One region of the Rahnella sp. NRRL B-41462 genome, then DNA from elsewhere that is predicted to be linked to it. Evidence: predicted binding sites of a transcription regulator. Region 1 holds the regulator's gene; the other holds the start of a gene.
The links. The regulator sigma-54, encoded in region 1, starts transcription at its own class of promoters, with help from an activator protein. The targets are predictions, from matches to a motif close to GTTGGCACANNTTTCGCTNT.

Region 1 (3,812 bases):
TTGATAACCTGATGGCGGTGCTGCAGATCCGTGACGATCTGACCAAAGAACAGCGTAATGACCGCGCTAATGAATTAATGGAAGAGTTCCATATTTCTCATTTGCGCGATAACCTCGGTCAGTCACTGTCTGGTGGTGAACGCCGTCGTGTTGAAATTGCCCGTGCACTGGCAGCGAACCCTAAATTCATCCTGCTGGATGAACCGTTCGCCGGGGTTGACCCGATTTCCGTTATCGACATCAAAAAAATCATTGAGCATTTACGTGACAGCGGCCTCGGCGTACTGATCACTGACCATAACGTTCGCGAAACACTCGACGTTTGTGAACGCGCGTATATCGTCAGTCAGGGGAAATTGATCGCCCACGGCACGCCAGCCGACATTCTTGCTGATGAACAAGTTAAACGTGTTTATCTTGGTGAAGAATTCCGTCTGTGATCTGTGCCGCCGGAACCGTGCCTGTTTCAACCTACACTGAAACAGGCCGTCTCTGACAGAAGTGTTGCCGTTTTCACTCATCAACGGAATTAAGCCAAGATATGAAGCAAGGTTTGCAACTCAGACTCAGCCAACAACTGGCAATGACTCCTCAGTTACAACAGGCCATCCGCTTGTTGCAACTATCCACGCTTGAGCTCCAGCAGGAGATCCAACTCGCGCTGGAGAGCAACCCTCTGTTGGAACAAACCGACCTTCATGAAGAAATCGACTCGGTAGAAACCACCGACAGCGAAGGGTTAGACACCCGCGAGGCACTCGAGCAGAAAGACATGCCGGAAGAGTTGCCGCTGGACGCCACCTGGGATGAGATTTACACCGCAGGCACGCCGTCAGGCACCGGCAATGATTACAGCGACGATGAGCTACCGATTTACCAGGGCGAAACCACGCAGACACTTCAGGATTACCTGATGTGGCAGGTCGAGCTGACGCCGTTCTCTGATACCGATGCCGCGATTGCCACGTCAATCGTCGATGCAGTGGATGACACCGGTTACCTGACCGTCTCCCTTGACGACATTCTCGAAAGCGTCGGTGATGAAAATGTCACCATGGACGAAGTCGAAGCCGTACTTAAGCGCGTTCAGCGTTTTGATCCGGTGGGTGTCGCCGCCCGTGACCTGCGCGACTGCCTGCTGATCCAGCTTTCTCAATATGCGACTGACACGCCTTTCATCACTGAAGCCCGTCTTATCATCAGCGAACATCTCGATTTGCTGGCGAACCATGATTTCCGCGCACTTATGCGATCAACCCGGTTAAAAGAAGATACACTGAAAGGAGCGATGCTCCTGATCCAGTCTCTTGATCCGCGTCCGGGCCAGTCTATCAACACCGGCGAATCCGAATACGTGATCCCGGATGTGCTGGTGCGTAAAGTGTCAGGTGTCTGGGCGGTAGAACTCAATTCCGACAGCATTCCGCGTCTGAAGATTAACCAGCAGTACGCCGCGATGGGGAATTCCGCACGCAGCGACAGCGACGGGCAATTTATCCGCAGCAATCTGCAGGAAGCCAAGTGGTTAATCAAAAGCCTGGAAAGCCGTAACGACACGCTGTTGAAAGTGACGCGCTGCATCGTTGAGCAGCAGCAGGCGTTCTTTGAACTGGGTGAAGAATTTATGAAACCTATGGTACTGGCAGATATTGCCAGTGCCGTGGAAATGCACGAATCGACGATTTCACGTGTGACGACGCAGAAGTTCCTGCACAGCCCGCGTGGCATTTTCGAACTGAAGTATTTCTTCTCCAGCCATGTCAGTACAGACAGCGGTGGCGAGGCATCGTCAACCGCGATCCGGGCGCTGGTGAAGAAATTAATCGCAGCGGAGAATCCTGTAAAACCGCTCAGTGACAGTAAGTTAGCGACCCTGCTTTCCGATCAGGGAATTATGGTTGCGCGTCGGACTGTCGCCAAATACCGAGAGTCTTTGTCCATCCCGCCCTCAAACCAACGTAAACAGTTAGTTTGACCTCAACAGAGAAGGAAGACATTATGCAGCTCAACATTACCGGACATCACATTGAGATCACGGATCCCCTGAGAGAGTTCATCACGTCGAAGCTGGCTAAGCTTGAGCAGTATTTCGACAGGATTAATCAGGTGTATGTGGTGTTGAGCGTGGAAAAGGTGCAGAAAGTAGCGGAAGCCACTTTGCATGTGAACGGAGGCGAATTACATGCCACCTCGGAACATCAGGATATGTACGCAGCGATTGACGGACTGGTTGATAAACTGGCCCGACAGTTGAATAAACATAAAGACAAACTGAAACAGCACTGACATTCATGTAGCCAACCCTGTGCTACAAACCTTCGGGCATCGGCTTGTGACCTTCGGGAAACGAGCCGATATAGCTTTAAGGGTGAAACAGCGCAAAAGTGAAAGATGACATGATTAACGATACTGCAATGCAATTAACGTCGGTGCTTAATGCCGAATGCACCAAAAGCGGCGTTCATTGCGCCAGCAAAAAACGCGCACTGGAAATCATCAGTGAGTTGGCCGCCAAACAATTAAATTTGTCGCCGCAGGTGATTTTCGACGCCATTTTGACCCGTGAACGTATGGGGAGCACCGGGATCGGTGCCGGGATCGCCATCCCGCACGGTAAGCTGGAAGAAGACACTTTACGTGCCGTCGGCGTATTCATTCAGCTTGAACAACCGATTGCTTTTGACGCCATCGATAATCAGCCGGTAGATTTGCTTTTTGCCTTGCTGGTACCGGCAGATCAATGTAAAACCCATTTACATACATTATCTTTAGTCGCTAAGAAATTAGCTGATAAAACAGTGTGTCGCCGTCTGCGTGGCGCGCAAAGTGACGAAGAACTGTTCCAGATAATGACTGAAAACGAATAAATTGCTGATTCCCGGTACAGTGCCGGGAAAATGAATTCTGCACACTGAATGCCAGGGGAGTGACACCATGGTGCTGATGATTGTCAGCGGCCGTTCCGGTTCCGGGAAGTCGGTTGCCCTACGGGCACTAGAAGACATGGGTTTTTACTGCGTGGATAACCTGCCGGTGGTGTTATTGCCGCAGCTTGCCCAGACCCTTGTTGAACGTAATACGTCAGCGGCCGTCAGCATTGACGTCCGTAACATGCCGGAAACACCGGAAGTTTATGAGTATGCGATGTCACAACTGCCGGAGAGCTTCTCACCGCAGTTGTTATTCCTTGATGCCGACCGCAATACTTTGATCCGCCGCTACAGCGACACCCGTCGACTGCACCCGCTTTCCAGCAAAAATCTGTCCCTCGAAAGTGCCATTGATGAAGAAGCCGATCTGCTCGAACCACTGCGTTCGTCTGCGGATCTGATCATCGACACCTCCGAAATGTCCGTGCATGAACTGGCAGAAATGCTGCGTACCCGTCTGCTGGGTAAACGCGAGCGCGAACTGACGATGGTGTTCGAATCCTTCGGTTTCAAACACGGCATTCCGATTGATGCGGATTATGTTTTCGATGTGCGTTTTCTGCCAAACCCGCACTGGGATCCGAAACTGCGTCCGATGACAGGCCTTGATAAGCCGGTCGCGGCGTTTCTTGACCGTCATACTGAAGTGCACAACTTTATTTACCAGACCCGCAGCTACCTCGAACAATGGCTACCGATGCTGGAAACGAACAACCGCAGCTATCTGACCGTCGCCATTGGCTGTACCGGCGGTAAACACCGTTCGGTCTATATCGCAGAGCAACTGGCCGACTATTTCCGTTCCCGCGGGAAAAATGTGCAATCCCGCCATCGCACGCTGGAAAAACGCAAATCATGACGGTGAAACAAACGGTAGAAATC
Region 2 (3,812 bases), on a different contig from region 1:
GGTGAAAAGCCCTATCACTATCCTGACGGAAACCGCTTCAACAAACATCATCTGGTGCCTTTTGGAGAGTTCGTACCGCTGGAAGCCATTCTTCGCCCGCTGGCACCTTTCTTCGATTTGCCGATGTCCGGGCTGACCAGTGGTGATTACGTGCAGAAACCGTTGTTTGTCAGTGGCCTGAATCTGACCACGGCGATTTGTTACGAAGTCGTCTTCGGCGAACAGGTGCGCGACAATCTGCAACCGGATACTAATTTCCTGCTGACAATTTCAAACGATGCCTGGTTTGGTCATTCGATTGGCCCATGGCAACACTTCCAGATGGCACGTATGCGTTCGCTGGAACTGGGTCGCCCGTTGCTGCGCAGTACCAATAATGGCATTACCGCCGTCGTTGATGCTCAGGGCGATGTGACCCACGAAATTCCGCAGTTTACCCGTCAGGTGCTGAACGTGAAGGTCACACCGACAACGGGTATGACACCTTATGCCCGGGCTGGCTGGTGGCCGGTGTGGTTTGCTACGGCAGTCATGGCGGCAGTTGCGCTGTGGTTGGGTCGCCGTAAATCCTGAGTACAAGCGTTTTGTTTCTAAAACAGGCACCTCCGGGTGTCTGTTCTTTTTTGTAGCACCCCTTTTTAATCTCAATACCCCTCCCCTTTTACCTGCTGCCGATTGTTTCGACTGCGGCATTAAGCGCTGCCGATTTGCCCGCTTATGAAGTTAAATCAGGCCATTTGGCACGACTCTTGCTACATCTGATTGAAAGATATCTGATTAGTTACTTTTTATGACAGGATGCATCATTTTGGTACAAACAGGCTGCTCCTCATGCACTTTCCGGGTGCATAGCCGTTTGATTGCTTTGATTTGGTGCGTGTCTCGTCTCAAAAAAGAAACAATGTGGTTTCATAATATTCACATTCAGCTATTTTCTAGCTTCATATGACGAGGCATTAGTACTTTCTGATCCCTGAGTTTGGATCCCTAATGACAGCAAGGAGTTGGACATGCAATTGCGCAAATTGGCGTTATCAGTACTGTTGGCAAGCGTTACCGTGAGCAGCTTTGCTCACGCAGAAGAACTGACCGGCACCCTGAAAAAAATTAAAGACAATGGCGTTATCGTGGTGGGTCACCGTGAATCCTCAGTGCCATTCTCTTACTACAACAACGAACAAAAAGTTGTGGGTTATTCACAGGACTATTCTGACGCTATCGTTGACGCAGTGAAGAAAAAACTGAACCTGCCTGACCTGCAGGTCAAAATGATGCCAATCACTTCGCAGAACCGTATCCCGCTGCTGCAAAACGGCACCTACGATTTCGAATGTGGTTCAACCACCAACAACCTGGAACGTCAGCAACAAGCAGCCTTCTCTGACACCATCTTTGTGATCGGCACACGTCTGCTGGTGAAAAAAGGTTCAGAGATTAAAGATTTCACTGACCTTAAAGGCAAAACTGTTGTTGTAACCTCCGGTACGACTTCCGAAGTTCTGCTGAACAAGCTGAACGAAGAGAAAAAACTGGATCTGCGCATCATCAGTGCCAAAGACCACGGTGACTCCTTCCGTACGCTGGAAACTGGCCGCGCAGTGGCCTTCATGATGGATGACGCCTTGCTGGCCGGTGAACGTGCGAAAGCCAAGAAACCAGACAACTGGGAAATTGTCGGTACGCCGCAATCCAAAGAAGCTTATGGCTGCATGATGCGTAAAGACGATGCTGAGTTTAAAAAACTGGTTGATGACACCATCGTGCAGGCACAAACCTCCGGTGAAGCAGGCAAATGGTTTGAAACCTGGTTCAAAAAACCGATTCCTCCGAAAAACCTGAATATGAACTTTGAGCTGTCCGATGACATGAAAGCTCTGTTCAAAGCGCCAAACGATAAGGCGCTGTAAGTCATACCAAATGGACGGGTATAACCAAGAGAAGAGTGAAAAGTGACTAAAATACAAGGTTGGACCACCAACCTGTGATGATACAGATGCGGGGTGGTCGTTCCCCACCCCGCATTCTTTCCCATTCACTTTAGGCGGATTGCGTCATCACTCAGATGGGTAAGCCTTTACCCGCTTTACGGAGTTTTTATGTCAATAGATTGGAACTGGGGCATTTTTCTGCAACAAGCCCCCTTCGGTAACACCACTTATCTGGGTTGGATTTGGAATGGATTTCAGGTCACTGTCGCACTGTCAATTTGCGCATGGATAATCGCCTTCCTCATCGGTTCTCTGTTCGGTATTTTGCGTACCGTCCCCAACCGCATCCTTTCGGGTATTGGTACCTGTTACGTCGAATTATTCCGTAACGTGCCATTAATCGTGCAATTCTTCATTTGGTATCTGGTGGTCCCTGAACTGCTGCCTGAAAATATCGGCATGTGGTTTAAATCCGAACTGGCGCCTGACGTACAGTTCTTCACTTCCTCGGTAATTTGCCTCGGGTTGTTCACCGCCGCCCGTGTATGCGAACAGGTGCGTGCAGCCATCCAGTCCCTGCCAAGCGGACAACGCAATGCCGGACTGGCGATGGGCCTTACGCTGCCGCAAACTTACCGCTATGTGCTGTTGCCCAATGCTTACCGCGTGATCGTGCCGCCAATGACCTCTGAGATGGTTAATCTGGTGAAAAACTCCGCCATTGCCTCGACCATTGGTCTGGTTGATATGGCCGCACAAGCCGGTAAGCTGCTGGATTACTCCGCGCATGCGTATGAATCATTCACTGCAATCACCGTTGCTTATGTCCTTATCAATGCCGTCATCATGCTGCTGATGCATTTCGTAGAACGTAAAGTCCGCCTGCCGGGCAACATGGGAGGGAAATAAGCATGCATGAATTCGACTGGAGTTCTATTGGTCCCGGCCTGCCCTATCTGTGGCAAGGCATGGTCATTACGCTGAAGATAACGTCGCTGGCGATTGTAGTCGGTATTTTGTGGGGCACCCTGCTGGCGGTCATGCGCCTGTCAACGTTCAAGCCGATCAGCTGGTTTGCCTCGGCTTACGTCAACCTTTTCCGCGCGGTTCCGCTGGTCATGGTGCTGTTGTGGTTCTATCTGATTGTGCCGGGCTTTCTGCAAAAAGTGCTCGGACTGTCACCTAAAACCGATATCCGCCTGATTTCTGCGATGGTCGCGTTTGCGTTATTTGAAGCGGCGTATTACTCGGAGATTATCCGCGCAGGGATTATCAGCATCGCACGCGGTCAGTCTTCTGCAGCGCTGGCGCTGGGTATGACACAGTGGCAGTCGATGAAGCTGGTTATCCTGCCGCAGGCTTTCCGCGCGATGGTGCCGTTACTGCTGACGCAGGCTATCGTTTTGTTCCAGGATACTTCGCTGGTGTATGTTCTGGGCCTCGCAGACTTCTTCCGCAGCGCATCTAATATTGGTGACCGTGACGGTACGCTGGTTGAGATGGTGCTGTTTGCAGGACTTATTTACTTTGTTATCAGCCTTTGTGCTTCCTTGCTGGTGCGTTATTTGAAGAAAAGGACCGTTTCATGATTTCACTGAAGAATGTTTCTAAATGGTACGGGCACTTTCAGGTGCTTACCGATTGCAGCACCGAAGTTAAAAAAGGTGAAGTTGTGGTGGTTTGCGGGCCTTCAGGCTCAGGGAAATCGACGCTGATCAAAACCGTTAACGGACTCGAACCAGTTCAGAAAGGTGAGATCCTGGTCAACGGGACGCCGGTCAATGACAAGAAGACCAATCTGGCGCAACTGCGTGCAAAAGTGGGCATGGTTTTCCAGCATTTCGAACTGTTCCCGCACCTTTCCATCATCGATAACCTGACACT

Region 2: the regulator sigma-54 is predicted to act here: its motif matches at 737-756, upstream of UC14_RS18625 (amino acid ABC transporter substrate-binding protein).

The regions. Positions count from the first base shown of each region.
Region 1 is NZ_JYDF01000071.1:27,583-31,394, forward strand. It holds gene lptB (LPS export ABC transporter ATP-binding protein) at 1-440, shown strand, start outside; gene rpoN (RNA polymerase factor sigma-54) at 542-1,975, shown strand; gene hpf (ribosome hibernation promoting factor) at 1,999-2,286, shown strand; gene ptsN (PTS IIA-like nitrogen regulatory protein PtsN) at 2,385-2,867, shown strand; gene rapZ (RNase adapter RapZ) at 2,935-3,789, shown strand; gene npr (PTS phosphocarrier protein NPr) at 3,786-3,812, shown strand, end outside.
Region 2 is NZ_JYDF01000081.1:71,932-75,743, forward strand. It holds gene lnt (apolipoprotein N-acyltransferase) at 1-573, shown strand, start outside; gene UC14_RS18625 (amino acid ABC transporter substrate-binding protein) at 1,011-1,907, shown strand; gene UC14_RS18630 (amino acid ABC transporter permease) at 2,097-2,837, shown strand; gene gltK (glutamate/aspartate ABC transporter permease GltK) at 2,840-3,517, shown strand; gene UC14_RS18640 (amino acid ABC transporter ATP-binding protein) at 3,514-3,812, shown strand, end outside.